DNA from 2 places in the Burkholderia oklahomensis C6786 genome. Region 2 is predicted to be linked to the other one. Evidence: predicted binding sites of a transcription regulator. Region 2 holds the regulator's gene; the other holds the start of a gene.

Region 1 (14,615 bases), 470 kb from region 2:
TCGAACACGTACGCGCCGATCACGGGACGTCCCGACTCGGCGGCACGCACGAGCGCGGGATGATCGGATACGCGCAGATCGTCGCGAAACCAGACAACCGCGGGAGCGATCGAGAAAACGGCTGACAAGGGGTAGACCTCTGCGAAAGAAAAACGAAAAATTGCGAATGCGAACTGTATCGAGGCGGACGCGGCGCAGGAACGGCGAATAGGCTCGCCATGCAGGAAAAAAACGCTCAGTATCGAGCTTTCATGCTTCTTGCGCCGCCCCTAAATATACGCAATTACCCTCGGTTTTATATGCTGCTCGTTCCGCAATCATGGAATACACGGATGTTTGAATCGTCGCTCGGCGCAAGCGACATGGCGGCGCGCCCGGCTGTTCCGCTGTTTGGAGGTTGCGCCCTAATCCGAATGTTTGGCTGAACGATGATTAAGCACGTATAAATCAGCGCAACGGGCATGAACTCGTCGGCGCGAGCGACAATCGCTTGCGTACGCAATAAACCGGAGCACAACAAAATCGGTACCCAACATGGAGGGAGACAATGGCAACTCAGCAACCGGCATCGACGGGCTGGACCGACACAAAGCGCTATTGGTGGCTGCTCGGCGCGCTGACGATCACGCTGCCGCTCCTGGCCGCGTTCCTCGCGCTGTCGACCGGCTGGCACATCTTCTGGTGGTTCGGGCCGCTCTTCGCGTTCGGCGTCATTCCGGTTCTCGACATGCTGATCGGCGTCGACAGCGAGAATCCGCCTGACTCCGTCGTGCCTCAGCTCGAAAACGACCGCTACTACCGCTACGTCGTCTATCTCGCGACCTTCATCGTCTACGTCTCGTTCGCGGGCGCGATGTGGATCGTGAGCACGCACTCGCTCGCGTGGCACGACTATGTCGGCTTCGCGCTGTCGCTCGGCGCGGCGACCGGCATCTCGATCAACACCGCGCACGAGCTCGGCCACAAGACGAGCTCTTTCGAGCGCTGGCTCGCGAAGATCACGCTCGCGCCCGTCGCGTACGGTCACTTCTTCGTCGAGCACAATCGCGGCCATCACGTGCGCGTCGCGACGCCGAACGATCCCGCGAGCGCGCGCTACGGCGAATCGTTCTGGGCGTTCTTGCCGCGCACCGTGACCGGCAGCGTCGCGTCCGCGTGGCGGCTCGAGCGGCAGCGGCTCGCGCGCAGCGGCCGCTCGGCCGTGTCTTGGCGCAACGAAGTGTTGCAGGCGTGGGCGATGACGGTCGCGCTGTGGGGCGCCGCGATCGCGTTCGGCGGCACGAAGGTGATCCCGTTCCTGCTGATCCAGGCGGCGTACGGCGCGTCGCTGCTCGAGGTCGTGAACTACGTCGAGCACTACGGACTCGGCCGCAAGCAGTTGCCGACCGGGCGCTACGAGCGCTGCACGCCGCAGCATTCGTGGAACAGCAACCACGTGGTGACCAACCTGTTCCTCTATCAGCTGCAGCGCCACGCCGATCATCACGCGAATCCGACGCGCTCGTATCAGGCGCTGCGGCACTTCGACGATTCGCCTCAATTGCCCGCCGGCTATGCGGCGATGATCCTGCTCGCATATGTGCCGCCGCTATGGTTCCGGGTGATGAATCCGCGCGTCGTCGCGCACTACGGCGCGGACATGGTGCAATCGAACATCAAGCCTTCGATCCGGCAGAAGGTGCTCGCGGATCTGGCCGTCGCGAACACGTGACGATGCGGGCCGCCGCGCTGCGGCGGTTCGCCGCACGACGATCCGCACGACGAGCCGCGTGCGCGCCCGGTCGACGCGCAACGCGGTTTTTCTTGTCGTTCAGAACGGGCTCGGCGCCGCATCCGGCGACTGATTGTCTTGCTTCTCTTCGTATTCCGCACTTTCTCGTCGTCACGCCTTCGCGCCGTCACGCTTAAAGCCCGCTGCCGCTCGTTCGTTCACGTCAGCCGCCACATCGTGCCCGTCGTCTCGCGCTGAACGTCACCCCGCCTCATCGCTCTCGCATCACCGGCCACGTGACGCACGGCTCGTCTGCTCCGCGTTGCGCTCACACACCGCGCGCAATCGCGGCCACCACGGCAACCCGCGCCGCGACGCCATACCCGCCCGCGACCAATTGACACGCAGTCTTTCCCGTAACGCCCCGCGACCCAATATCGGCGCGCCTTCACGGCCGGCCGCATGCGCTGCGCAACCGCGTCGCATCGCCCCGGCACCGCTTCGAGCCTTTACAAGCGCATACCCGTCTCATACCATCCACTCAAACATACATTTATTGTGCATGTTTAATCGACGGTCCGTTGTGCCGCCGTCGCATTGAACGTTTTCTCCACATCCCACCCTCTTGAAAGGAGAGAGGTCATGCGCTCCACACGTCGTCTATGGACATGGCTCGGGCTCGTCTGCCTCGCGTCATTCGCCGTCCTGCTATGGCTCGGCAGAGACATCTATCTCACCGCACCGCCGATTCCGAACACGGTCGTCAGCGAAAATGGGCGCGTCATTTTCACTGGCGACCAGATCAAGCGCGGTCAGCAAGTGTGGCTCGCGTCGGGCGGCCAGCAACTCGGCACCGTCTGGGGCCACGGCAGCTACGTCGCGCCGGACTGGTCGGCGGACTGGCTGCATCGCGAAGCGCTCGAACTGCGCGAAGCGTGGGCGCGCCAGCAATTCGGCGCGCCGTACGCGAAGCTGCCGGTCGATCAGCAAGGCATGCTCGATGCGCGCCTGAAGCATGAGATGCGCGCGAACCGCTACGACGCCGCAAGCGATCGCCTCACGCTGTCGGACGCGCGTGCCGACGCGACGCTGCAAGTCGCCGAGCACTACGAAGCATTGTTCGGCGCCGATTCGTCGCTCGACACGCTGCGCGATCAATACGCGATGACGGCGGGCTCGGTGCCGGGCGCGGCCGACCGCACGGCGCTCGCGTCGTTCTTCTTCTGGTCCGCATGGTCGGCCACGACCGACCGTCCGGGCGAAACGGGCGTCACGTACACGAACAACTGGCCGCACGAGCCGCTCGTCGGCAACACGCCGACGGCCGCGAACGGCATGTGGTCGATCGCGAGCGTGATCATCCTGCTCGGCGCGATCGCCGGGATGATCTGGTATCACACCGCGCACGGCGAGCACGACACGCCGCTCGCCGTGCCGACGAACGATCCGCTCGTCAACGTGAAGCCGACGCCGTCGATGCGCGCGACGAAGAAGTATTTCTACGTCGTGATCGGCCTGCTGCTCACGCAGGTCCTGATGGGCGCGATCACCGCGCACTATGCGGTCGAAGGCCACAGCTTCTTCGGCATTCCGCTCGCCGACGTGATGCCGTGGATCGTGAGCCGCACGATCCACACGCAGTTCGGCGTGCTATGGATCGCGACCGCATGGCTCGCAACGGGCCTCTACATTTCGCCGCTCCTGTCGGGCCGCGAACCGCGCCTGCAGAAGCTCGGCGTCGACGCGCTGTTCTGGGCGCTGATCTTCATCGTCGTCGGCTCGACCGTCACCGGCTGGCTCGGCACGCTCAAGCATCTCGGCACGAACTATGCGTTCTGGATCGGCAACCAGGGCCTCGCCTATACGAGCATGGGCCGCGTCTGGCAGATCCTGCTCTTCGTCGGCCTGCTGTTCTGGCTGTTCCTGATGGGACGCGCGCTGATGCCCGCGCTGAAGAACAGGGCGACCGAAGGCCGCGGCCTCATCGGCATGGTGTTCCTGTCCGCCGCATGCATCGGGCTCTTCTACGCATCGTCGCTCGCGTGGGGGCAAAACACGCACTACTCGATGATCGAGTACTGGAGATGGTGGCTCGTGCACCTGTGGGTCGAAGGCTTCTTCGAAGTGTTCGCGACCGCGGTGATCGCCCTCATCTTCGCGCGCCTCGGCCTCATCCGCTTCGAAAGCGCGAATCGCGCGATCGTGATGGAAACGATCGTGTTCCTGTTCGGCGGCATTCTCGGCACGCTGCACCATCTGTACTTCACCGGCACGACGACGTCGATCATCGCGGTGGGCGCCGTGTTCTCCGCGTGCGAAGTGGTGCCGCTCGCGCTCGTCGGCATCGAAGGCTGGCAGACGTATCGCAAGTCGCACGCCGCGCCCTGGATCCAGTCGTACAAGTGGGCGATCCTCTGCTTCGTCGCGGTCGGCGTGTGGAATACCGTCGGCGCGGGCCTGCTCGGCTTCTCGATCAATCCGCCGATCTCGCTCTACTACGTGCAGGGCCTCAACATGACGCCCGCGCACGGCCATGCCGCGCTGTTCGGCGTGTACGGGATGCTCGGCATCGGCCTCATGCTGTTCTGCCTGCGCGGCATATCCGCCCGCAGCGCGTGGAGCGACGGCCTGCTCAAGCCCGCGTTCTGGCTGCTCAACGTCGGCCTCTTCATGATGGTGTTCCTGTCGATCCTGCCGTCGGGCATCTATGAAGCGTACGCCAGCGTGACGAAGGGCCTCTGGTATGCGCGTTCGCCGGAGATCGTGCATGCGCCGATCATGAACGCGCTCGTGTGGCTGCGCGTGCCGGGCGACGTCGTGTTCGCGTTCGGCGTGCTGTATCTCGGCTGGTTCGCGCTGCGCCTGCTGCGTCGGCCCGCGCCGTCGCAGCCCGACGAGCGCGCCGTCGGACAGGCCGTGCAACGCACGTAAGCAACCTTTCCTGAACTTGCCGGCCGCGCGCGATGCGCGGCCGGCCTACTCCCCTCCTTCCGTTCGGGGCCAATCATGTGCACTTCTTCAGCAACCCGAAGCGAAACGCCGGACGAGCGCGCGCTGCGCGACGCGCTTCGAGCGGTCATCGATCCGGAGATCGGCGTCAACATCGTCGACCTCGGTCTCGTCTACGGGATCGAACGCACCGACGAACGCATCGTCGTGACGATGACGATGACGTCGCCCGCCTGTCCGATGGCGGGCGTCGTGATCGACGACGTGCAGGCGACGCTCGGCGACCTCGCATCCGATGCGCTGCCCGTCGACGTCGATCTCGTCTGGGAGCCGCCGTGGGCGCCCAAAATGATGAGCGACGCCGCGCGCGAACTGATGGGCTGGCCCATCGCATAGCACGCCAGGCGTCTTCCAACCCTTGCGGACCGCCATGCGACCGACCGCGTCCCTCTGTCATCCGATCGTCCGCGCCGCGGCGGCCGGCATCATCGTCGCGCTGCTCGCGTGCGCGGTGTTGACGGGCCTCGCGCGGCTCGGTGCGGCCGTGCCCGCGCACGCCGCGTCGAAGCTCGCTTGGCACGGCGTCCTGATGATTCCGGTCTTTTTCGGCGCGGTGATCGGCATCGAGCGCGCGGTCGCGCTCGGCACGCGCCGAGCGTATCTCGTGCCGGCCGCGGCCGTCGCAGCGGGCATCGCGCTGCTCGCGGGCGCGCCGCCGGCGCTCTCCGCCACGCTGCTCGTCGGCGCGGCGAGCGTCGCGCTCGTCGTCGGCGCCGCGATGCTGCGGCGGCAATCGGCGCTGTTTCTGTGGGTGCTCGCAGCAAGCGTCGCGTGCTGGTGGGCGGGCAACGTCGTCTGGCTGCTGACGGGCGATCCGTTTTCAGCCGTACCATGGTGGCTCGCGTTCGTGATCCTGACGATCGCCGCCGAGCGGCTCGAGCTTACGCGCGTGCGCCCGCTGCCGCGCAGCGCGAGCGCCCTCTTCTGCGGCATTGCGTCGCTGCTGCCCGCCGCCGCGACGCTCGCGCCGTGGCAGCCGCTGCCCGCGCTGCGGCTGTTCGGCGCGGGCGAGTTGCTGCTCGCGCTATGGCTGATCCGCTACGACATCGCGCGCCGCACGGTGCGCGAGCGCGGCCTCACGCGCTTCATCGCCGTCTGCCTGCTGTCCGGCTATGGCTGGCTCGCCGTGAGCGGCGCGCTCGGTCTCGACGGCGCGCTCGCGCCCGGCCATCCGGCGCACGACGCCGCCCTGCACGCGCTCACGCTCGGCTTCGTGTTCTCGATGATCCTCGGGCACACGCCGATCATCGTGCCGGCCATCGCACGGTTGCGCGTCGCATATCGGCCGTTCTTCTATGCGCCGCTCGCGCTGCTGCATGCGGCCGTCGCGCTGCGCGTCGCGGGCGGCCTCCTCGACGCGTTCACGCTGCGGCGCGCGGGCGGCGAAGCCGCCGCCGTCGCGATCGCGAGCTTCGCCGTGACGCTCGCGATCGGCATCGGGCTCGCGCGTCAAGCGAAGACGCGCCGAGACATCGGCAAACGTCCCCTTTAGATCACCGCCTACGCGACGTCAACGGTCCGACACGGCGGCCTTGCGCTCGAACAAGGCCGCGGCCGTGCAATCTTGTCGCAAGGCTTGCGCGCGTTTGTTCTATATGATGCATTTATAAAGCAACATATCGAAAAGGGGAACGTCATGCTGCTCGCCCGCTCGACGGACCGCAACGCGCTCGCGCAGCCTGACGGCCGCCGCAGCGCGCTGTGGTCGACCGGCTTCCGGCCCTTCTATCTCGGCGGCGCATGCTTCGGCGCGATCGCGATGCTCGCATGGCTCGGCGCGCTCGCGGGCCGCGACTGGGCAGGCCACGCGCCACCGATGAGCGGCCTTTTCTGGCACGCACACGAAATGATCTTCGGCTTCGCCGGTGCGATCGTGTCCGGCTTCCTGCTGACGTCGGTGCGCACGTGGACGTCGACGAATCCCGCGCAAGGCCCGTCGCTCGTCGCGCTGTGGCTGCTGTGGCTCGCGGGCCGCGTGCTGATGTGGACGGGCCCCGGATGGATCGCGGCGGCCGTCGACATCGCGTTCCTGCCTGCGGTCGCCTATGCGCTCGTCCGCGCGCTGGTCGGCGCGAAGAATCGCCACGGGATCTTCCTGCCCGTCGCGCTCGGCATGCTCGCCGTGCTCAACGCGCTATTTCACTTGTGGGTCCGGCAAGGACACGCCGCATGGGCGCTGCGCTGCGCCGATCTTGCCGCGGGTTTCCTCGTGCTCTTCATCGTCATCATCGGCGGCCGCATCATCCCGTCGATCACGGCCGCCGCGCTGCCCCGGTTGCCGGTGAAGCAGTGGCGGATCGTCGAATCGTCGGTGATGTCGGTCACGTTGGCGGCGCTCGTGGTCGATGCGGCCGGCGCACCCGCCTGGGCGATCGCCGCGCTCGCGTGGACGGCCGCCGCGCTGCACGCGGCGCGGCTCGTCGGCTGGCGCTTCTGGGCGGTCGGGCGGCGGCCGATGCTGTCGATCCTGCACGTCGCGTATGCGTCGATCGCGGCCGGCTTCGCACTGATCGGCTTGAGCGCGTATGGGCTCGTCGCGCATTCGCTCGCGCTGCACACGTTCACGACGGGCGCGATCGGCTGCGCGATCGTCGGCATGATCACGCGCACTGCGCTCGAGCACACGGGACGCGAACAGGTCGCACGAGCCGCCGAACGCGTCTGCTACGGGCTCCTGATCGTCGCCACGCTCGCGCGCATACTCGGGCCGTGGCTCGCCCCCGCCGCGACCGCCCAATGGCTCGTCGTCGCCGGCATCGGGTGGTCCGCCGCGCTGGTCGTCTATCTGGCGCGCTATGCCGGCCGCCTGACGTCGCCCGGCATGATTCCATCCGGTTCGGACGCGAAACCCGGCAAGTAAGCGTGCCGCGCGACGGTTGCGCGCGGCACGCTCGCTCACTTTCGACAACCTCGCTCGTCGTTGCGCCGAACGCGGGGCGCCCGCCGTTCATCGAAGGCGGATCGTTCGTCGTTCGTCGTTCGTCGTTCATCGCTCGTCGTTCGTCGCGCGGCTGCGGCCGCGGCGAGCCGGTCTCTTCGCTCGTTCATCACCGACAGCATGATGCGCGAACGTGCCCGACCCTAGGCCACTCATCGTCGACGGAAAATCGGCCTGCATGACATCGCATGCGTGCGAAGCGCGCCCTCGATTCGTTGTTCATGCTTCGCTCGCGTTCGGATGTCGGACGCTCGTGCATCGGCAACGCGCACGCGCCGACAAGCGTCCGTTCGACGCGCGCCGAAGTCGTCCTGCCGAGGCAGCGCGACAAACTCGGCCATCCGCTCCTCCCTCGCCCCTCCGATCCGCGCAACCCGGTCGCCGATGTCGCAGCCCTAATTCGCCGCGCCTTAATCGCCGTCAAGCGCGCGCCAAACTTCGCCGGATCGCCGTTGACCCATACAACATCTGGTATTTAGCATTCACCTCGTCACAATATTTTGTGCCATCAACGAAAGAGGCCCACGTTGTCCGAGACCACGCTCCCTTCCGCCGCGTCGAACCCGGCGTCGCGCGACAAGCCGTTGATCGACGTCGAGACGTCGATCAACGAATACCTGGACCGGCAGGACTGGCGCGTCAACGCGAACGCGAACCAGGGCTACTCGCTCGGCGGCCTGATCCTGAACGTGTCCGGCAAGGTGATCGCGAATTACTGGCTGAGCCACGTCTATCCGAGCGAAATCGGCGAAGCGCATCGCGACGCGGATCTGCACATCCACGATCTCGACATGCTGTCCGGCTACTGCGCGGGCTGGTCGCTGCGCACGCTGCTCGCCGAAGGACTGAACGGCGTGCCCGGCAAGGTCGAGTCGGGGCCGCCGAAGCACATGTCGAGCGCGGTCGGCCAGATCGTGAATTTCCTCGGCACGCTGCAGAACGAGTGGGCGGGCGCGCAGGCGTTCAGTTCGTTCGATACGTACATGGCGCCGTTCGTGCGCCGCGACGCGCTCACCTACGCCGAAGTCCGGCAGTATGTCCAGGAACTGATCTACAACCTGAACGTGCCGTCGCGCTGGGGCACGCAGACGCCGTTCACGAACCTGACGTTCGACTGGATCTGCCCCGACGATCTGCGCGAGCAGGTGCCCGTGATCGCCGGCGACGAGATGCCGTTCACGTACGGCGATCTGCAGGCCGAAATGGACATGATCAACCAGGCGTACATCGAAGTGATGCAGGCGGGCGACGCGGCGGGCCGCGCGTTCACGTTCCCGATCCCGACGTACAACATCACGGCCGATTTCGACTGGCACAGTCCGAACGCCGAGCGCCTGTTCGAGATGACCGCACGCTACGGGCTGCCGTACTTCCAGAATTTCATCAATTCGGAGCTGAAGCCGAACATGATCCGCTCGATGTGCTGCCGGCTTCAGCTCGACCTGCGCGAGCTGATGAAGCGCGGCAACGGGCTCTTCGGCTCGGCCGAGCAGACGGGGTCGATCGGCGTCGTCACCGTGAATTGCGCGCGACTCGGCTATCTGCACGCGGGCGACGAGCGCGCGCTGTTCGCGCGGCTCGACACGCTGCTCGACCATGGCAAGGCCAGTCTCGAGATCAAGCGCGACGTGATCCAGCATCACATGGACAACGGGCTCTTCCCGTACACGAAGCGTTATCTCGGCACGCTGCGCAATCATTTCTCGACACTCGGCGTCAACGGCGTCAACGAGATGATCCGCAACTTCACGCACGACGAGCACGACATGACGACCGACTGGGGCCACGCGTTCGCGCTGCGGCTGCTCGACCACGTGCGCGCGCGCATCGTCGAATATCAGGAAGAGACCGGCCACATGTACAACCTCGAAGCGACGCCCGCCGAAGGCACGACATATCGCTTCGCGAAGGAAGACCGCCGCCGCTATCCGGACATCCTGCAGGCAGGCACGCCGCAGATGCCGTACTACACGAACTCGTCGCAGCTCCCGGTGGGCTTCACCGACGATCCGTTCGAGGCGCTCGAGCGCCAGGACGATCTGCAGCGCAAGTACACGGGCGGCACGGTGCTGCACCTCTACATGACCGAGGCGCTGTCGTCCGCCGATGCGTGCCGGACGCTCGTCAGGCGCGCGCTCACCCGCTTCTCGCTGCCGTATCTGACCGTCACGCCGACGTTCTCGATCTGCCCGACGCACGGCTATCTCGCCGGCAGCCACAAGTTTTGCCCGAAGTGCGACGAAGCGCTGCTGCATCGCAAATTGTCTCAACCCCAACCGATGGAAGCCTGAACATCATGACGATACTGCAAGCCAAGAACCCAAGCGCCCTCGCTGCGATCTCGCTGTCCGACGACGAGCGTCAACCGTGCGAGATCTGGACCCGCGTGATGGGCTACCACCGTCCCGTGTCGTCGTTCAACGTCGGCAAGAAAGGCGAGTTCCACGAGCGCCGGTATTTCCGCGAGCGCGAGTCCGGCGAAGTCGCGATGCGCGCCGCGGCGTAAACGCACCGCTCGCGCGATGAATCTCGCTCTCGCCCGGCGTCATCCGCTCAAGGTGGGCGGGCTCGTCCCGTTCACCGCGACCGATTATCCCGGCCAGTTCGCTGCGGTCGTGTTCGTGCAGGGCTGCCCGTGGCGCTGCGGGTATTGCCACAATCCGCACCTGCAGGCGCGCTCGCAACCGGCCGAGATCGAGTGGAACGCCCTGCTCGCGTTCCTCGCGCGCCGGATCGGCCTGATCGACGCAGTCGTGTTCAGCGGCGGCGAGCCGTCGATCGATCCCGCGCTCGCCGCGTCGATCGACGACGTCAAGCGGCTCGGCTTCAAGGTCGGCATGCATAGCGCGGGCACGCATCCGCGGCGGCTCGCGCATCTGCTGCCGTCGCTCGACTGGATCGGGCTCGACGTGAAGGCACCGTTCGACGACTACGCGCGCACGACGCGCGTGCGCGCGAGCGGCGGCCATGCGCGGCAAAGCCTCGAAGCGGTGCTCGCAAGCCGCGTTGCGTACGAATGCCGGACGACCGCGCATCCCGGCCTGCTGCCCGAGCCGGCGCTGCTGCGCATCGCGCACGAGCTCGCGGATCTCGGTGTCGAGAATTACGTGCTGCAAGTGTTCCGCACGCAAGGATGCGACGACGATACGCTAAATGCGGCGTCGCGCGCCGGCTATCCGAGCGATGCGCTGCTCGAGCGGCTCGATCGTCTGTTTGCGAATTTCTCGATTCGCCGCGGTTGAATCGGCCGGCGCGCGCCCAGTGGCAATAGCGATGCTTCGCCGCCGATCGATTACCGATCGACCCGGATAGCCGACGAGCCGATCGCGCCTCGCTCGGCGTCGATCAGACCTCGTCGTGCAGTTCGGCGTCGGCGTCCATATCGACGCGCGCCGGCTCGGGCTCGTCTTGCGCAAGCTTCAATGCCTCGCTCCGCGCAAGCGAAAGAATGCGCTTCGCATCGTCCGGATCGAAATCCTCGTGAAAACGCTTCCTGACGCCATGTTCGCCGAGCTGCAAATGCGCATCCGGAACGATCCCGTGCCGCTCGAGGCTCCTCTTCGCGCACACGAGCGGGCAACCGTCGATCGCGAGCATCGGCCGGCCCGAATGCGCGACCTTCAACAGCGACGGCACGTCGCCGCCGACGCCCGCGATGCACGACATCTCCGCGTCGCCGCCGCGGTCGAGCCGCACCGCAACGTGATTCGCGAGCTGCGCGACATTCGAACATCCCGAGCAGGAATAGACGAGCGGCAGCGCTTTCGTTTCGTTCTTCATTCCGGTCTCCTGATCGACTGGCCGCTCGGTTCGCGCGCGTATGTCAGCCGGACATCCCGCCGCGCTCGATCGGCCGCTGGCGGAACAGCCGCGCCGGCAGCCATTGTTCGAGCGCAAACACGGACAGATCGATCGCGTCGAGCGAGTTCTTCACGAGCAGTCCGAGTTCGGTATCGCCTTCCATCGTCAGACGCCGGCTGAAGAACAATGTATCCGGATCTTCGCGGCGCTGCGACAGCAAATAGAAATCGTAGGCGGTCGCGCCGATCGTCAGGTCGACGTCGCCTCGGCCGGGCAGCGGCGAGAACGCGCCGCGCCGGCAGACGAAATCGAATGCGATACCCGCATCCTTCACCTGGATGCGCAGCGGACGATTTTCGAGCAACGCAAGCGTTTCCGCGGGCAAGTGCTTGCGCAGCACGAGATTGATCCCGCCCGCGAGCAGCAACGATCCCGGATACGCGGGCAATTTCGACAGCAGCTTGCCGAGCGCGGGCGGCAATTGAAAGATCGGGGCATTCATCGCGGATTCCTCACAAACCAATCGGAAGCGGCGCGGCGCACGCCGCGCCGCGGTTTCAATGTGCGACGCGCTCGAGGCCCGGCTTGCCGTGCCAGTAGCCGTTGCACGACGTCTCCGGCATCCGTTCGTGCAGCGCCGCGAGCGCGTCGTGCGCGCTCGTGCGGCCGTTCAGGATGCCGTGGAACGCGTCGATCACGTCGGCCATGTGCTGCGATTGCGGGCTCAACCTCAAGACGTCGACGTTCCGCGCACGCAGCGCGTCGATCTCGCCGATCAGGTTGTAGACGCGCGCGGACTGCGTCGAGATGCCGTTGAGCACGAGGAACGACTCGCCTTCGCGCGTATGCAGCGGCAAGCCGTCCGGATGCTCCATGCACACGTACTGGCAGTTGTCCTTCGGGAAATTGCGATTCCGCGCGGTGAAGCAGCGTGCGGAGAACGCGAGCGGAATGCGCCCGTAGGCGAACACTTCGGTCTGCAGATGCTCCGGCCGCTCGGCCTGCATCCTCGCGAGGCCCGCTTCGCTCATCTCGGGCGGCATCACCCAGCGGCGCGCGCCGAGCTCCGCGAGCAGCGCGAGCGTCGGCGGGTTGTAGACGTTGAGCCACGGGCCTGCGACGAATGCGCGCGGCGCGCTGCAGCGCACGGCGCCCATGTCGTTCGCCTCGACCAGATAGCGGCCGTTCTCGGCGATCTCGCGCATCGTCTTCAGATCGCGGCCCGATTCGAGCAGCACTTGTGTCGACAGCACGACTTCCTTGCCGGCCGCGGCCAGCATGTCGGCGATCTCGAGCCAGTCCGCGAAGCGCAATTCGTGACGGCGCGAACAGACCGTCTCGCCGAGATAGACGATGTCGACGGGCGTCTCCGACATCGCCTGATAGAACTGCATCGTCGCGACGCGCGGCCAGTAGTACTGTACCGGCCCCAAAGCAATTTTCATGATCCTCGCTCCCGCAATCAGGCATGCGCCGTCGTGCGTTTCATTTCCACGGCCGGTGGTAGGCGCCGAGCGTATGCTGCTGCCCTTCCGCGACCTTGTTCAATTCCGTCATCCAGGCGGGCTTCACGTAGTAGCGCGCGAGATTCGCCGCACACTGATCGATCGCGTCGCGCCACACGCGCGTCACTTGGGCGACATACGCGGGACTGCGCTGCCGCCCTTCGATCTTGATCGCGCGCACGCCGATCCGCATCAGCTTCGGCAGCAACTCCAGCGTGTTCAGGCTCGTCGGCTCCTCGATCGCGTAATAGCTTTCGTCCTCGACCGTGAAGCGCCCTTTGCAGAGCGTCGGATAGCCGGCATTCTCGCCGTCCGCGTAACGGTCGATCAGCACGCCGTTCAGCCGCGATTCGAGGCCGTCCGGCGTCTTCTGCCAGCGCACGGACTTCGCGGGCGAGCACACGCCCCGCGTGTTCGGCGATTCGCCCGTCGCGTACGACGACAGCGCGCAACGCCCCTCGACCATCACGCACAGGCTGCCGAAGCCGAACACCTCGATCTCGACCGGCGTGTTCTCGGCGACCTGCTCGACCTGCGCGAGCGACAGCACGCGCGGCAGCACCGCGCGCGCGATGCCGAAATGCTCGTGATAGAAGTTGATCGCCTCGTGGTTCGTCGCGGAGCCCTGCACCGACAGATGCAGCCGCAGCTCCGGATAGCGCCGGTGCGCGAAGCGCATGAGCCCCGGATCGGCGACGATGATCGCGTCGACGCCCGCGTCCGCCGCGCGACCGACCGCCTCCTGCCAGGCCGTCCAGCCGTCGGGCTGCGGATACGTGTTGAGCGCGACGAGCACCTTGCAGCCGCGATCGTGCGCGTAGCGGATGCCCGTGTCGATCGCCTGCGCATCGAAGTTCAGGCCCGCGAAATTGCGTGCGTTCGTCGCGTCGCGAAAGCCGAGATACACGCAGTCCGCGCCGTTGTCGACCGCGGCCTTCAGCGCGGGCAGGCTGCCCGCGGGACACACCAGTTCGATTTGCGCGGCGTCGGCCGCGGAGTGACTGCTTTGCGTCATAGCATGACGTCTCCATCAAAGAGAGGAGAAACCGCTCGCGGCACGCCGTCGAGCGGCAGGGATGGACATCGCCCGCGTCGAAGCGCCGTCAGCCCAGCGCGGGCAGCGGCACTTGAGCCGGCTTGGGCGTTTCGGCTACGGCGATCGCGGGCTTCGCGCCCGTCAGCAGATAGTCGATCAGCTCGCGCGCGGAACGGATCTCGTGACCGAACGGCAGCGTTTCCGAGCCGCGGAAGAACAGGCCGCGCTTGATGTCGCCCGCGAGCGCGAACGCGAGCCGCGTATCGATGCAGAACTGGCCGTGCTTCGCGATGCCGTCGCGCAGCCCGCACTGCTGCAGGCAGTCGAAGCCGACGACGCACTTGCGCGGCTTCGCCGCGCGCTGCAGCTTCTTCTCCCGTTCCAGATAATTCGTGAGCCACGGGGTGCGCACCGCGCGCGCGGGCAAGCCCGCGACGCTCATGAACGTGACGATGTCGTCGGGCCCCGCTTCGACGAGCACCTTCTTGAAGTTCGGATGCGCATCGCCCTCTTGCGTCACGGCGAACGGCGTGCCGAGCTGCACCGCGCTCGCGCCGAGCGCGAACAGCTGTCGCACCTGCTCATGGCTGTGGATGCCGCCCGCCGCGATGAGCG
Region 2 (14,615 bases):
CTCGATGCGAGCGGAAAAAAAGGCCCGCCTGCGACGGCGCGTGCAGGCAGGCCAATTCCGAACGATCGGAAGGTTCGCCGCCCGGGGGGAGCGGCTGGCCGGGGGCGAGTATGAGGGCGCACGTGCGAGCGCGCCTATCGATCTGTCCGATTCGGCGTAGCAATTGACCGATGGCTACTGCAAGTCGATGACGGACGGCATGCCGATGCGCGGCGCAAATCGTATCGATGCCGTCTTCGGGCGGGCCCATGCTACGCGGTGGCGTCTTCGGATGCGTTGCGTGCATGCGCTTGCGGCTTGTCATTTGGCGGAACGCGGCGGTATTTTGTCGGCTGGCCGCGATCCGCATGCGTTAGCCTGCGCTTGCGGACGTGCATCGGATAAACCATCGCGTCTGCGCGAACGTTTGCGGCGTCGCGCGCGTTCATCATCGAAACGGGGCAGGCATGGAAGGAAAGCGGGACGTGCTCGAAGAGATCACGGAATTCAATCAGCGGTATCTCCGGCTCGCGCAGCGCCTGCTGAGCGAGAACGGCGAACGAGGTCAGGTGATGCTGGGCGTATCGGACGCGTTGGCGGCGCGTCTTGTCGCGATGACGCGTGTCCAACTCGAACAGCTCGCCGAGGTCGGCGAGCTCGTTTGCCAGTTTCGTGCGGACGCGATGCCCGGGCGGGCGTGAGAAGCGCGCTCGTCGCGCTCGTTGCGTCGCGGTTTCGACGACACGCCCGAGCGGAACGAAGACCCGTGGTGGAGTGCAGGTCGAGCGTCATGATCTGCGCTGCAGCGCGCGTGCGACGAGCCTCGTGCAGACCGGGCGAGAAAGAGCCTTGGCTAGAGCCAAACCCGACGATGCATGTGGATGGCTGCCGTCGATTCGAGGCGGCGCGCAATGCTGCGCTGGCGCCGTCCGCGGGGCTCGACGCCACGTGAGGCCGCGGTCATTCTTGCGGCGAACGGCCCGCCGTGTTCGGACCGTGCCCGGCCGGGCGGCAGGGGTTTTGCGCTTCCGGACCGGGTTATCCCATCGGCGGACGCTTCAGCACCGTGATCGCGCGCGCGAAGTCCCCGAGCTTACCGCCGAGCTTCGAGGTATCCACGCGTTCGCTGAACTGACGCTCCTTGGATGACAGCGAAGCGCGCGGCTTGAGAACGATGTTCCGCGCCTCGTCGGACATGGCGGCGAAAATGGCTTCGCTCGTTTGCCCCCAGTTCTTCGCCATCTCGGACCACGCGTTGATTGGAAACTGGCTGGATACGCCGAGCAACTGCCCATGCGTTGCGATGATCGCTTGTTGGACGGCTGTCCCGATCTGGTTGAATCGCAGCGATTCCGCGACGCAGAACACGATGACGGACTGCGCGATGAAGCGATCCTGCGGACGCAAGGGGTGACGTGGCTCCTGCGACAACTTGTGAATCGCGTCGTCCAGGCTGATGCCGGTGGGGCGCTGATAGGCCAGCGTCGACGCGTAGCGCGAGAACGACAGGCCTCCGATCGTTTCGATATAGAGATCGCTCGTGCGCATGGTGAGCAGGAGGCCGATTTTCGGCGCGGTGCGCGGAGACACCGTGAGGCTGATGCGGCCGTCGCCGGGACGACAGACCCGGTAGAAGCCGTTGTCGAACCGGATCAGGTTCGTGTCCTCGCTGATCGCGTGGCGAAGGTTCGTGATCTGCGATGCCCAATCCGTATCTACGCGTAGGGTGTAGCTCATCGAGGCGTCTCCTGGTATGAGCGGGCGATGACCTGATTCGCGCGTTTGCCGTGGCTGATTCGGCGAGTCGCTGTTTCGCCGCTTCGGGCTTCCGCCGCCGGCATCGATGCATCGGCCGGGAATGACGATTCTACAGACGATTGGTTGCGTTGTTCGGCGAATTGCGATGCTGGAATGGCTTGCGATGCGCGTCCGGACGACGCGCGCTGCCGGGCCGGCGGGCCCAATCACTGGGCCGGATCGGAGCTCGCGCACGTGTTTTTTGAGACCGCGAGCGGCGACGCGCAACGCCCGATCAGGAAGTCACGCCTTCGTCGCCGAGGCGTGACAAAGGGAATGCGGCGGCCATTTCGCGATGGCGTCGACGAGCGTGTTGCGGAGCTCGACGACAAACGATATGGTGCCGTTCGCGCAATCGTCGGAGGGCGGGTGAGTGCGCCGAACGTCGAAGCCGGAGCCTCGACGCATCCGATATACGGAGGACCGGCTTCGCAACTCGCGAGAGCGGTGGAATGCCGCGATCAAGTTCGACGGCGGCGCGAATGCAAGGACGAGCGGTGACGTGAACGTGTCGGGAGATGAGATGGTCTTGCTTGCGAGCGGAGCTTGCAAGGATTCACATGACCGATTCGCGGCGTCGTTGCCGAGCCTGAATATGAAAAGGGCCTAGCGCGAACGCTAAGCCCTTGATGTCTTTGGTAGGCCGTACTGGATTCGAACCAGTGACCAACGGATTAAAAGTCCGCTGCTCTACCAGCTGAGCTAACGACCCAAAGAGGCAAAATTATATCGACGGCTCCGACGGCTTGTCAACCCGTCGATAAGCCGCGCCGTTCGCCGCTACTTGATCGCGTCCAGCTTGCTCTGCGCCGTTTCCGCCGCATTCGAGCCGGGGAACTGCGACACGACCTGCTCGAACGTCTTCTTCGCGGCCGCCTTCTGGCCTTGCTCGAGCTGGTTCGTGCCGATCGCGATCAGCGCGTCCGCCGCACGAGGATGCTGCGGATAGTTCTTCACGAGGCCTTGCCACGTCGCCGTCGATCCCTTGTAGTCGCGCAGCGCGTACTGCGCGTTGCCGAGCCAGTACTGCGCGGTCGGCTGATAGGGGCTTTGCGGATACTTCGCGATGAACGCACGGAACGAAGCCGCGGCGCCCTTGAAGTTGCCGTTGCGGAACTGCTGCGACGCCGCGTTGAACGCGTCCGTTTCCCCCGGCTGCACCGTGCCTTCGACGCCGTCCACCGTCGTCTTCTGCGGCTCGAACTTCTTGAGGCGCGCATCGAGATCGGTGTAGTACTCCTTCTGCTGACGCTCGAGCGTCGTCAGGCGGTTCGTCAGATCCTCGTTCTCGCCGCGCAGCGTCGCGACCTGCTGGTTGAGCTGGTCGAGGCGGCTGGTCTGGTCGAGGATCGTCCGTTGTGCGGCGGCGAGCTGGTTCGACAGGCTGTCGGACTTGCTGCGCAAGTCGAGCACTGCACGGCGGGCCTCGTCGTCATCGAAGAGGCCCGCGTGCGCCGGCGCGGCCGCGAGGGCCGCACCTGCCACGCACAGCGCGGCGGCCGTGCGCAGCCAGAAAAAACGGTGCGTCATACAGCGATTCTTCCGTTACTTACTGTTGATAGACGAGATCCGCGCGGCGGTTCTGCGCCCACGACGCTTCGTCGTGGCCGAGCGCGACCGGCTTTTCCTTGCCAAGGCTCACGGCTTCCATTTGCGAATCGGTGACGCCGAGCAGCGACAGCGCGCGACGCACGGCTTCCGCACGCTTCTGGCCGAGCGCGAGGTTGTACTCGCTCGTGCCGCGTTCGTCGGTGTTGCCCTGGATCAGGATGTGGCGCTGCGGATGGCCCTTCAGGTACTGCGCGTGTTGCTGCAGCAGCGCCTGGTATTGGTCCTGCACCGAGTAGCTGTCGAAATCGAAGTAGACGCTGCGCTTCGCGAGCGGGCTGTTCGGGTCGTTCAGCGGATCGACGGTCACTTGCGCGACGTTTTCGGGATTCGGCTGCGTGCTGACCGCGCCGCCCTGGTTCGCATGCTCGTCGAGCTTCACGCCCGACTTACATGCGGCGAGCGCGCCGATCATCAGCACTGCGAACGCCAGACGAAGTTTCTTCGACATCATGGTTACTCTCCTTGTGGTCATTGCATGAAGGGCCCCCAGGACGGCTCGCGAATCGCGCCGCCCTGAACGGACAGGATCTGCGGCGGCGCGCTGCCGTCGGACGGAACGGCAGCCAGCACGCCGCGGCCCCCCGATTGCGTAGCGTACAGAATGTACTGACCGTTCGCCGCGAAGCTCGGCGATTCGTCGCGCGTCGTGTTGGTGACGGCGTTCGCCGCACCCGTTTGCAGATCCTGAACATACAGCTTGAAGCCCCCGCCCGTGCGCGAGATGTACGCGAGCAGCTTGCCGTCCGGGCTGATGCGCGGACTCGTATTGTAGCTGCCGGTAAACGTCACGCGCTGAGCGGCGCCGGCGCTCTCGCCTTCGGCGGGCATCCGGTAGATTTGCGGCGCACCGCCGCGATCGCTCGTGAAATAGATCCACTTGCCGTCGGGAGAGTAGAACGGCTCGGTGTCGATCGAGCTGCTGCGCGTGAGGCGACGCAGCCCGGTGCCCGTCGAGCTGACGGAATAGATTTGCGTATTGCCCGTGAGCGATAGCGCGACGGAGAGCGTCTGGCCGTCGGGCGACCATGCGGGCGCGCTGTTGTTGCCTTTCTGATTCGAGATCACGTAGCGGCGGCCCGTCGGCAGATCGTGGATGTACACGACCGGCTTCTTCAGCTCGAACGACACGTATGCGACCTTCGTCCCGCTCGGCGACCACGCGGGCGAAATGATCGGCTCCTTGCTCGTCAGCGCGGGGATCGCGTTCTGGCCGTCCGAATCGGAGATCAGCAGCTTGTACACATTGCCCGTGCGCTGCACGTACGACAGGCGCGTGTTGAAGACGCCGCGCACGCCGAGCAGCTTCTGGTAGATGTAGTCGGCGATCTTGTGGCCGGTCTTGCGCATCCCCTCGTTGTCGTTCGACGTCGTGAGCGACAGGCCGCCCAGGCTTTGCTGCTTGACGGTGTCGTAGAGGATGAAGTTGACCTTGTACTGGCCGTTCGGCTCGCGGCTCACGCTGCCCGCGACGAACGCGTTCGCGCCTTTCGCCTTCCACGCGCCGAAATCGACCGACGCCGTTTCCGGCACGGGCGTGCTGCCCGCGTCGACGTTGGAGAACTTGCCGCTTCTCGCAAGATCGCCGCGCACGACCGACGTGACCTGCTGGGGCAGGCTCGCTTCATTGACGAAATTCGCGGTGGCGATCGGAAACTGGGTGGAGCCGACGCCCGTGATCAGTACGTTCACCTGCGCGTGGGCGGCGCCGCCCGCGGCAATCAGACACGAGGCCACGAGTGCCCTGAAACCTAGCTTCGTCATCAAACTCATGCTTCTTGTTCCCGTATGTACGCTGCGCAACCGCAGAGACTCAAAAATACCCGATTCGTTCCCGGTGCGACGGCGGGAGTGTAAGCGCAAATGTGCTCATTCCGCCGCCTTGAAGGTAATCGTAATCTCGGCCGGGGTGCGGCCGTTGGTATCGGGCGGCAACGGCACCGACGCCTGGATCGCGCTGATCACCGCCTGATCCCACCCCGAATTGCCGCTCGACCGGCGGATCGACGTGCTGAGCACGTCGCCCGACGGCGTGCAGCGGATCGCGACGACGGTCACGAGGCTGTCGCGCTCGCCCGCCCACACGATGTTCGGCTTCACGCGCCGGCGGACCTTGTCGGCATAGCCGGGCGACGCCGCGTTGCCGCCCGAGCCCGTGCCCGTGCCGCTCTTCGCGAGCCCTTCGCCGCCGCCCGAGCCGCCGCCTGCGATCCCTTGGAGTTGCGCGAGGCGGGCCTGGCGCTCCTTGTCGAGCTTCGCGTTCGCGGCGGCGTTCGCCTTGGCGGCCGCCGCAGCCTTGGCCGCCTTCTCGGCCTTTTCGGCGTTGGCCTTCTTCTGCGCGGCAAGCTGTTCCTGTTTCTTCTGCTGTTCGAGCTTTTGTTGCTCGAGCTTCTGCTGTTCGAGTTTGCGCTGCTGCTCCGCGAGCTGCTGCTGCTTGAGCTTCTCGGCCTGCTTCTGCTTCTCGCGCTCGGCGGCTTTTTGCGCGGCGAGCTGGGCGGCCTGCTGCGCGGCGAGTTGCTGAGCCTTCAACTGCTGCTGCCGGCGCTGCTCTTCGAGCTGCGCCTCGCGGGCGGCCGCGGCTTGCTGCTCGCGCCGCTTTTGTTGCAGCGCGATGTCCGCCTCCTCGTTCTTGACGGGCGGCGGGGGAGGGGCTACTTTCACGGGCGGCGTCGGTACCGGCCGCGGCGTCGACGTGTCCGGCACCGACGTCCACAGCTCGGCCTCCGCGCCTGCCGGCGTGCTGTTCTGCCAATGAACGCCGTGGTACAGGAAGAGCGCGAGCAGCACGTGCATCAGCGCGGCAAGCAGGAACGCGCGTCCTGTGCCGCGCTCGCGCGGCGGCCGAGGCGGATAGGCGGCTGTGCGCGACTGGCGAGGCTTCATCGCGATTTGACGAGGAGGCCGACGCGCTTCACGCCGCGCGCCTTCAGATCGGACATCACGGTCATCACCGAGTCATATTGAACCGTCTTGTCGGCCGCGATCACGACCGGCTGATCCGGGTGGTCGGCCTGGCGCGCCGCGATGAAGCTGTTGAGCTCGGCCTTCGTCATCGTGTCTTCCTGCGACGCGCCCGAGTCGCCCTTGTAGCGGACGCTGATCTTGCCGTCGGCCTGGATGTTGACGACGACGGGCGGCGTCTGCTCCTGCGGCGCCGCGTTGCCGACGGTCGGCAGATTGACGATCGACGGCGCGACGAGCGGTGCCGTCACCATGAAGATGACGAGCAGCACGAGCATCACGTCGATGTAGGGCACGACGTTGATGTCGGCCATCGAACGGCGCGAGCGGCCGCCGCGCATGCTGGAACGAATGGGGGTGCCGGCCATCGCGTGCTCCTTATTGCGCCTGGCGCTGCAGGATGTTCGAGAACTCTTCGATGAACGTTTCGAAGCGGATCGCGAGACGGTCGATGTCGTGCGCGTAGCGGTTGTAGGCGACGACTGCAGGGATCGCCGCGAACAGGCCGATCGCGGTCGCGACGAGCGCTTCGGCGATGCCCGGCGCGACGTTTGCGAGCGTCGCCTGCTGGACGTTCGCGAGGCCGCGGAACGAGTTCATGATCCCCCAGACCGTGCCGAACAGACCGATATACGGGCTCACCGAGCCGACGGACGCGAGGAACGACAGATTCGACTCGAGGACGTCCATCTCACGCTGGAATGATGCGCGCATTGCGCGGCGCGCGCCATCGAGAAGCAGCGCCGGATCGCTCAGGCGTTTTTCCTTCGCCTTCAGGAATTCGCGCATCCCCGACTCGAAGATCCGCTCGAGCGCGCCGATCGTGTGGCGATTGTTCGCGGCGCTCTGGTACAGCGCCTGCAGGTCGCCGCCCGACCAGAAATCGCGCTCGAAGCGCTCGGTTTGCGCGCGGGCGCGGCGGATCGCGAACCATTTGCGGAAGATGAACGTCCACGACATCAGCGACAGGATGAGAAGGAGCCCCATCACCGCCTGGGCAAGCACGCTCGCATTGAGGACGAGGGAAATGATCGACAGGTCTTGAGAAGTGTTCATAGAGGTTTGTGTAACGTCCCTTCGGGGAGGCCTGGCCAGGATTGCCCGGCCGGCGCGCTCCGGCGGCGTCCGCCGGAAGCTTTCCGCCGAACCTTGCTTAGTGGCGGATCATGGGGTCGAGTTCATCGGCTCTGTCTAAACGGCACTCATGCGTACGCCGTTGACACGGCTTGCCGGCCGGTTACGGCCGGTCCGCGCTCGAGGGCGGCGAGGACGGAGGGCGGAATCGCGGTCGGCTTGAACGCCGAGCGGTCGACGCAGCCGATCCGGACGTCGGCCGCGACGAGCAGCGTGCCGCCTCGCCACGCCTGTTGTTCGAATTCCACCGTCGCGCGGCCGAGGCGGGCGATTCTGCAGACGATTTCCAGCGTGTCGTCGAGCCGCGCGGGGGCGCGGTAATCGAGCGCCGCACGGCGGACGATGAAGATCGCGCCCGTCTCGTCGGCGACCCGGCGCTGGTCTATCCCGCACGCGCGCAGCCATTCGGTGCGCGCGCGCTCGAAGAACCTCAGGTAGTTCGCGTAGTAGACGACGCCGCCGGCGTCGGTATCTTCGTAGTACACGCGGACCGGCCACGCGAAGTCGGGCGCCGCGTCGGGCTGTCGGCTGGGTTCAGTCATGGCGCGCATTCTACCGGAACGGACGACCCCGATTCCCCTGATTCGTAACGGAATGTTGCCTTTGCCGGGCCGCCCGTCAAGCCGTGCGGGCGGCCCGGCGGCGGCACGCTCAGCCGCGGTGGACGGTCAGTCCGGCGGGCGCCTGCGCGACGGGCATCATCTCGATCGTGTTGATGTTCACGTGCGCGGGGCGGGTGGCGATCCAGTAGATCGTGTCCGCGATGTCCTCGGCGGTGAGCGGCTGGACGTTCGCGTAGACGCCCGCCGCCTTCGCGTCGTCGCCGCGATAGCGCACGTTCGAGAATTCGGTGCCGCCGCAAAGGCCCGGCTCGATGTCGGTGACGCGCAGCGGCGTGCCGACGAGGTCCGCGCGCAGGTTCAGGCTGAACTGGCGCACGAACGCCTTGGTCGCGCCGTAGACGTTGCCGCCCGGGTACGGATAGCTGCCCGCGACCGAGCCGAGGTTGAAGACGTGGCCGCGGCCGCGCTCGACCATGCCGGGCAGCAGCGTGCGCGTGACCGTGACGAGGCCCGAGCAGTTGGTGTCGATCATCGTCTGCCACTCGTCGAGGCTCGCCTTGTGCGCCGGCTCGACGCCGAGCGCGAGGCCGGCGTTGTTGACGAGCACGTCGATCGCGGCAAACTCCGCGGGCAGTGCGGCCGGCACGGCCTCGACGGCCGCGCGGTCGCGCACGTCGAGCTCGATCGGCAACATGGCGCTGCCGAGTTCGGCGGCAAGCGCGTCGAGGCGGTCCTTGCGGCGCGCGGTGGCGACGACGCGGTGGCCGCCTTTCACGAAGACGCGGGCGATGGCGGCGCCGAAACCTGCCGATGCGCCGGTGACGAACACGATCATTGCTGCTGCTCCTTAAAACGAGGCTTGCTGGGAGAACTCGCTAGCCTACTGGCATTGCGGCGGTGCGGCAAGGCGCGGCGGCGCGCGCTCCCGATATCTGCGGCGGATGCCTGCGCCGGCGGTGTCGCCAGATTTGGCCCTTAATATGAGGCGGGCTCCGGGCGCGGTTGCCTATTCATCGCGCATCCAATACACTAATGCGCTCAATATCCCCTGCGTGACTGGCGATAAGACCTTTCGGGGTCAAAGGTGGAGCGTCCCACCGTGAAGCGCAGGGCGTCGCTTTTGCCGTTCGCCTGGGCAGCCGTTGTGCGCCGCGTTGCGTGCATTGCCGGTGGCTGTCCTGCCTCGCGTTCCACGGAATCCTCCGCCACGTCGAGCCGGCTGCGTCGCCGGCTGCGCGATGCACTCGGCCACTTCGGTCAACCTGTACACACTTAACGGAAACCGTATGTTTGACAGAGCCCAAAGCACCATTGCGAACGTCGATCCCGAGATCTGGCAAGCGATCCAGCAAGAAAATGTCCGTCAGGAAGAGCATATCGAGCTGATCGCGTCGGAAAACTACACGAGCCCGGCCGTGATGGCGGCGCAAGGCTCGCAGCTCACGAACAAGTACGCGGAAGGCTATCCGGGCAAGCGCTATTACGGCGGCTGCGAGTACGTCGACATCGTCGAACAGCTCGCGATCGACCGTGTCAAGGCGCTGTTCGGCGCCGAAGCCGCGAACGTGCAGCCGAACTCGGGTTCGCAGGCGAACCAGGGCGTTTTCTTCGCGATGCTGAAGCCGGGCGACACGATCATGGGCATGAGCCTCGCGCACGGCGGCCACCTGACGCACGGCTCGCCCGTCAACATGTCGGGCAAGTGGTTCAACGTCGTCAGCTACGGCCTGAACGAAAACGAAGACATCGATTACGAAGCCGCCGAGAAGCTCGCGCACGAACACAAGCCGAAACTGATCGTCGCGGGCGCGTCGGCGTTCGCGCTGAAGATCGATTTCGAGCGTCTCGCGAAGATCGCGAAGGCGGTCGGCGCGTACCTGATGGTCGACATGGCGCACTACGCGGGCCTCATTGCCGCGGGCGTCTATCCGAACCCGGTGCCGCACGCCGATTTCGTCACGACGACGACGCACAAGAGCCTGCGGGGCCCGCGCGGCGGCGTGATCCTGATGAAGGCCGAGTATGAGAAGCCGATCAACTCGGCGATCTTCCCGGGCATCCAGGGCGGCCCGCTGATGCACGTGATCGCCGCGAAGGCGGTCGCGTTCAAGGAAGCGCTGTCGCCGGAATTCAAGGAATACCAGCAGAAGGTCGTCGAGAACGCGCGCGTGCTGGCCGAGACGCTCGTCAAGCGCGGTCTGCGCATCGTGTCGGGCCGTACCGAGAGCCACGTGATGCTCGTCGACCTGCGCGCGAAGAACATCACCGGCAAGGCGGCGGAAGCGGCGCTCGGCAATGCGCACATCACCGTCAACAAGAACGCGATTCCGAACGATCCGGAAAAGCCGTTCGTGACGAGCGGTGTCCGTCTCGGCTCGCCGGCAATGACGACGCGCGGCTTCGGCACGCAGGAGGCCGAACTCGTCGGCAACCTGATTGCCGACGTGCTCGAGAATCCGGAAGACGCGGCGACGATCGAGCGCGTGCGCACGCAGGTCGCCGAGCTGACGAAGCGCTTCCCGGTCTATCGCTGATCGGCCATGCGCTGCCCGTTCTGCCGGCACGACGATACGCAAGTGGTGGATTCGCGCGTGTCGGAAGACGGCGCCGCGATCCGCCGGCGCCGCCGCTGCTCGGCCTGCGACAAGCGTTTCACGACGTACGAGCGGGTCGAACTGGCGTTGCCGGCCGTCGTGAAGAAGGACGGCAGCCGCACCGAATTCGACCGCCGCAAGATCGTCGCGAGCATGCAACTGGCGCTCCGCAAGCGCCCGGTTGCGGCCGATGCGATCGACGCGGCGGTCGCCCGCATCGAATATCAATTGCTCGCGACAGGCGAGCGCGAAGTCCGCAGCGAAAAGCTCGGCGAACTCGTGATGAACGAGCTGCGCCAGCTCGACACGATCGCCTATGTGCGTTTCGCGTCCGTCTACCGCCGGTTCGAGGACGTGTCCGAATTCGCGGACGTGATCGAAGAGTTCCGCCGCGCGGCGCCCGCGAAGCCGCGCAAGCGCTGAGCCTGCACATTCCATTTCCCGTTTCGTTCCGTATTCCATGCGTTTCTCCCGCGTAGCGCGCGGTGCTCGTGCTCGCCTGGGCGATTGTCGTGCGTCCGGCTGCGGCGCGCGACTCGGCCGTTCGGCCGATGGTGCGCGTTCGTTCGTCCCGGTAGAGTCGGCGCATCGGGTCACGGAGGACAGCGATGCGAACGGAAGGCGGCAGGCAAGCGATGGCGGGCTTCATGCTCGTCGAATTGATGGTCGCGCTCGTGCTGGTCGCGCTTGCCGCGGCGCTGGCCGTGCCGACGTTCGCAGGCGCACGGATGCGCGATCGGGTCGACGCACGCGCGCGCATGTTCGGAGCATCGCTGGCGTATGCGCGTGGGGAGGCTGCCAGACTCGGCGCGCGCGTGATGCTGTGCCGCAGCGACGCAGCCGCCAGATGCGTCGCCGCAGGGCGGCCCTGTGACGGCGGTGCGACCGACTGGTCATGCGGCTGGGCGGTGGTCGTCGCGGACGGCGCGCGCGGTACGCGGGTGTTGCGACGCGTTGAGCACGATGCGCAAGTGGTCGTGACGGGAGCGGGCGGCGACGTGGTGTTTACGCCGCCAGCGGGCCAGGTGATCGGCGGCTTCCGAAGTTTCGAATTCGCGCCGAACGACGCGTCGGATGCGTGGCGCGGCGAGCGCTGGCGACGTTGCCTGCGGATCGCGGCGGGTGGTCGCGTGCGGTTCGTCGAAGGCGGCTGCGGGGCGTCGACATGATGCGTGTTCGGTCGATGCGAGGGAGCTCGTTGCTGGAGACGGCGATCGCGTGTGCGCTGCTCGCGCTCGCAGCGCTCGGCGTGATCGCAGCGTTGTTCGCGACGATACGAGGCGAGCGCGATGCCGCAACGCGCGAGCAGGCGCTGCTCGCCGCAGATTCGTGGGCCGAGATGGCGCGCGCCGGCGGGCCGGCAGGCGTCGATTGGAACGCGTTGGTGTACGGGCTTCGTCGCGGAAAGCTCGTCGTGACGGGCACCGACGCGAGCATTTCGACCGTGCGCGTCGAATGGGAGCAGGCCGGGGCGGCCGTTGCGAGCCCGTCGCGCTGCGAAGGCGCTACCGTGGCTGCGCGTGACGGCGACAAGCAATGCGTGACGCTCGCATATGCGATAACGGACGGCCGATGACGCGAGCGATACGTTGGCGCGCGCACACGCTGATCGAGGTGATGATCGCCATGGCGCTCGGCTTGCTGATCCTGCTTGCCGCGATCTCGCTCTACCGCGTACAGCGGGCGGCTTATTCGGCGGCGGCCGATGCCGCGCGCTTGCGCGACGCGGCGCAGGCGTCGCTCGCACTGATCGCGCAACAGATCCAGATCGCGGGTTTCGTTCCACTCGACGCGCACGATGCGCCGCCAGCACCGGGTCTGTTCGGTTGTACGGCGGGACGGCCCGTCGGAGCCGGCGTGCAACTGGCATGCGATCCGCTGGCGAGCGGTTCCGACGGACTCGTCGTCCGCTACGTCGGCGACGGCGTTTCCACATGGCTGACGACGAGCGGGCAGGTGACGGATTGCCTCGGGCAGGGCGTCGGCGCGGCCGATGCGCAGCCGCTGATCGTCAACCGCTTTTACGCTCGCGTCAGCGCGTCGACAGGCGAGCCGGAGCTGTATTGCGAAGGCAGCGGCAGACCTGGCATCGCGCAGCCTCTCGTCGAAGGCGTCGAGCGCGTGCGCCTGCGCTATCGGCTGCACGGGACCGTGCAGTGGATCGAGGCGTCGGCGTTATCCGCATCGGACTGGGCCAGCGTCGCCGCTGTGTCAGTTTGCGTGCAAGTGCGAGGCATGCGAACGGGACGCCCGGTGCGCTACGTCGACTGCGAAGGGCGAATGACGAGCGCCGCGGATACCCGCGCGCGGCTCGCGCTGCGACGGTATGTCGCGGTTCGCAATCGGGAGCGCATATGACGCGTCAGGCAGCCGTGTGGGAGGCAGATCGAGCGCGGATAGTCCGCAAGCGTTCGGCGCCGCGCAATGTGATGCGGCGCCGCGAGCGGGCGATGACCGCTTCGCCCGGCGTCGCACTGCCGGGCGTGCTTGCCGTAACGGCCTCGCTGATCGTGATGTCGTCCGCGTGGTTCGAGATCGCGACGACGGAGATGCGGCGCATGTCGAACGTCGCGAGCCGATCGGTCGCGTTTCGTGCGGCGGATGCTGCACTCGAAGCCTGCGCCGACGCGTTGCTGAGCGGCGCGGCGCCCTACGCCGCGGCGGGCGGCGATATGGCGTTGGCGCGCGAGCCGGCCGGTTGGCGGCAGCCGGGCGCGTTCGACGGCGGTGGCGCGTTCAGGCCGTATGCCGGATGGCCGGGCGCGGCGCAAGGGCCGAGCTGCGTGATCGAAGCGTGGAAGCTCACGGCGCGCCCTGACGCACGCGCCTATCTCGTGACGGCACGCGGCGTGGGCGCGACCAAGGATACGGTCGAGTGGCTGCAATTGCAGATTGCCGTCGAGCGCGGAGGCGTCGAGCGCCGCTGGCGCCGGGTCGTGGGACGGCCGGCATAGCTGGAGGAGGAAGCGGCGGTGTCATGCACTGAAACTGAACGCAATCCGGATCGGCGAGGTTTCACGTTGATCGAAGTGGTCGTTGCGCTTGCGATCGTGGGCGTGCTTGCGGCGTTTGCGGTGCCGTCGTACCGGGGCCATGTCGAACGAGGGCATCGGCTGAGTGCGATGGCTGCGCTGTATCGCGCCGCGCAGTATGTCGAAGCATTCGGCGAGGTGCCGCCTGCCGCATTGCCGGAAGGGATGAGTCGAGCGCCCGATTCCGGCACGGCCGTCTATGCGCTGCGGATCACGTTCGACGACGCGCGCGGCGGATACGCACTGGAGGCGAGCCCGACCGTCGATGGCGCGATGCGGGACGACAACTGCGGCGTGTATGTGCTGCATGCTGACGGCACGCGCGAGAATCGCGCGGCCGGACGCGCCGCGCTCAACGGACGCGCGCCGAATGCCGACGCGTGTTGGCGAGCGGGGTAGGCACGCGTCGGCGAGCGGGCTGGGTCAACAGCCGTTACCCGCCTTCACGCTCGCTCATCGCGCCGCGCCCGCGCGTCGGACGCGTCATTGCCGCTCTTTGCCTGCTTCCATATCTGATAGGCCTCCCACACCGCGAAGCCGACGGCGCCCCATTTGAGCGCAGGGCGCGCGCTCGCGCGCAGCAGCGCCCGCATGGGCTTCGCGAGCACGACGGACGCGAGCGAGCTCAACAGCGGATACTGGCTGACGAGCGTGCCGAGCGTCGCGTTCACGCTCCTCGCCGACTTGCCGAGCGATCCGCCCGACACCCCCGGCACGAGGAACTTCAGCCATCTGAAATGCGTGACGGACTGACGCAGTTCGGCGCCCGCCTGTGCGAGCTCCAGGCGCTCGACGTCGGAGCGCAGGATCAGCAGTTCCTTGCGCAGTGCGCGGTACTGGGCCGCGCTCATGTGCCGCTTCTGCGAAGCGGTGCGGAATCGTTGTTCCGGAGCGGAGTAACTCATGGCGCATCGACAGGAGGTTGGCGAGAAGAGGAGGAACGCGGC

What was found. Region 2 encodes NrdR, which represses ribonucleotide reductase genes. Its sites were predicted from a motif close to CACNANATNTNGTG; they were not measured.
Region 1: BG90_RS13630 (ribonucleoside triphosphate reductase) is a predicted target of NrdR. The motif match lies at 8,150-8,163, and genes of this name have one in related genera.

The regions. Positions count from the first base shown of each region.
Region 1 is NZ_CP009555.1:3,004,683-3,019,297, reverse strand. It holds gene BG90_RS13660 (cryptochrome/photolyase family protein) at 1-128, opposite strand, end outside; gene BG90_RS13655 (alkane 1-monooxygenase) at 548-1,711, shown strand; gene BG90_RS13650 (nitric-oxide reductase large subunit) at 2,354-4,642, shown strand; gene BG90_RS13645 (metal-sulfur cluster assembly factor) at 4,718-5,056, shown strand; gene BG90_RS13640 (hypothetical protein) at 5,091-6,212, shown strand; gene BG90_RS13635 (NnrS family protein) at 6,357-7,580, shown strand; gene BG90_RS13630 (ribonucleoside triphosphate reductase) at 8,186-9,949, shown strand; gene nrdD (anaerobic ribonucleoside-triphosphate reductase) at 9,952-10,164, shown strand; gene BG90_RS13620 (anaerobic ribonucleoside-triphosphate reductase activating protein) at 10,181-10,900, shown strand; gene BG90_RS13615 (putative zinc-binding protein) at 11,004-11,438, opposite strand; gene ubiT (ubiquinone anaerobic biosynthesis accessory factor UbiT) at 11,482-11,961, opposite strand; gene BG90_RS13605 (U32 family peptidase) at 12,017-12,904, opposite strand; gene ubiU (ubiquinone anaerobic biosynthesis protein UbiU) at 12,945-13,979, opposite strand; gene BG90_RS13595 (NAD(P)H-dependent flavin oxidoreductase) at 14,068-14,615, opposite strand, start outside.
Region 2 is NZ_CP009555.1:2,536,513-2,551,127, forward strand. It holds gene BG90_RS11405 (flagellar transcriptional regulator FlhD) at 447-680, shown strand; gene BG90_RS11410 (ribosome-inactivating family protein) at 1,018-1,716, opposite strand; tRNA gene BG90_RS11415 (tRNA-Lys) at 2,413-2,488, opposite strand; gene ybgF (tol-pal system protein YbgF) at 2,557-3,306, opposite strand; gene pal (peptidoglycan-associated lipoprotein Pal) at 3,326-3,838, opposite strand; gene tolB (Tol-Pal system beta propeller repeat protein TolB) at 3,856-5,157, opposite strand; gene tolA (cell envelope integrity protein TolA) at 5,254-6,267, opposite strand; gene tolR (protein TolR) at 6,264-6,713, opposite strand; gene tolQ (protein TolQ) at 6,724-7,401, opposite strand; gene ybgC (tol-pal system-associated acyl-CoA thioesterase) at 7,548-8,021, opposite strand; gene BG90_RS11455 (SDR family NAD(P)-dependent oxidoreductase) at 8,131-8,877, opposite strand; ZMP/ZTP riboswitch at 9,085-9,186, shown strand; gene glyA (serine hydroxymethyltransferase) at 9,329-10,576, shown strand; gene nrdR (transcriptional regulator NrdR) at 10,583-11,059, shown strand; gene BG90_RS11470 (GspH/FimT family pseudopilin) at 11,245-11,805, shown strand; gene BG90_RS11475 (hypothetical protein) at 11,802-12,212, shown strand; gene BG90_RS11480 (type IV pillus assembly protein) at 12,209-12,994, shown strand; gene BG90_RS37310 (hypothetical protein) at 12,999-13,196, opposite strand; gene BG90_RS11485 (hypothetical protein) at 13,147-13,590, shown strand; gene BG90_RS11490 (type IV pilin protein) at 13,666-14,067, shown strand; gene BG90_RS11495 (DUF3318 domain-containing protein) at 14,112-14,519, opposite strand.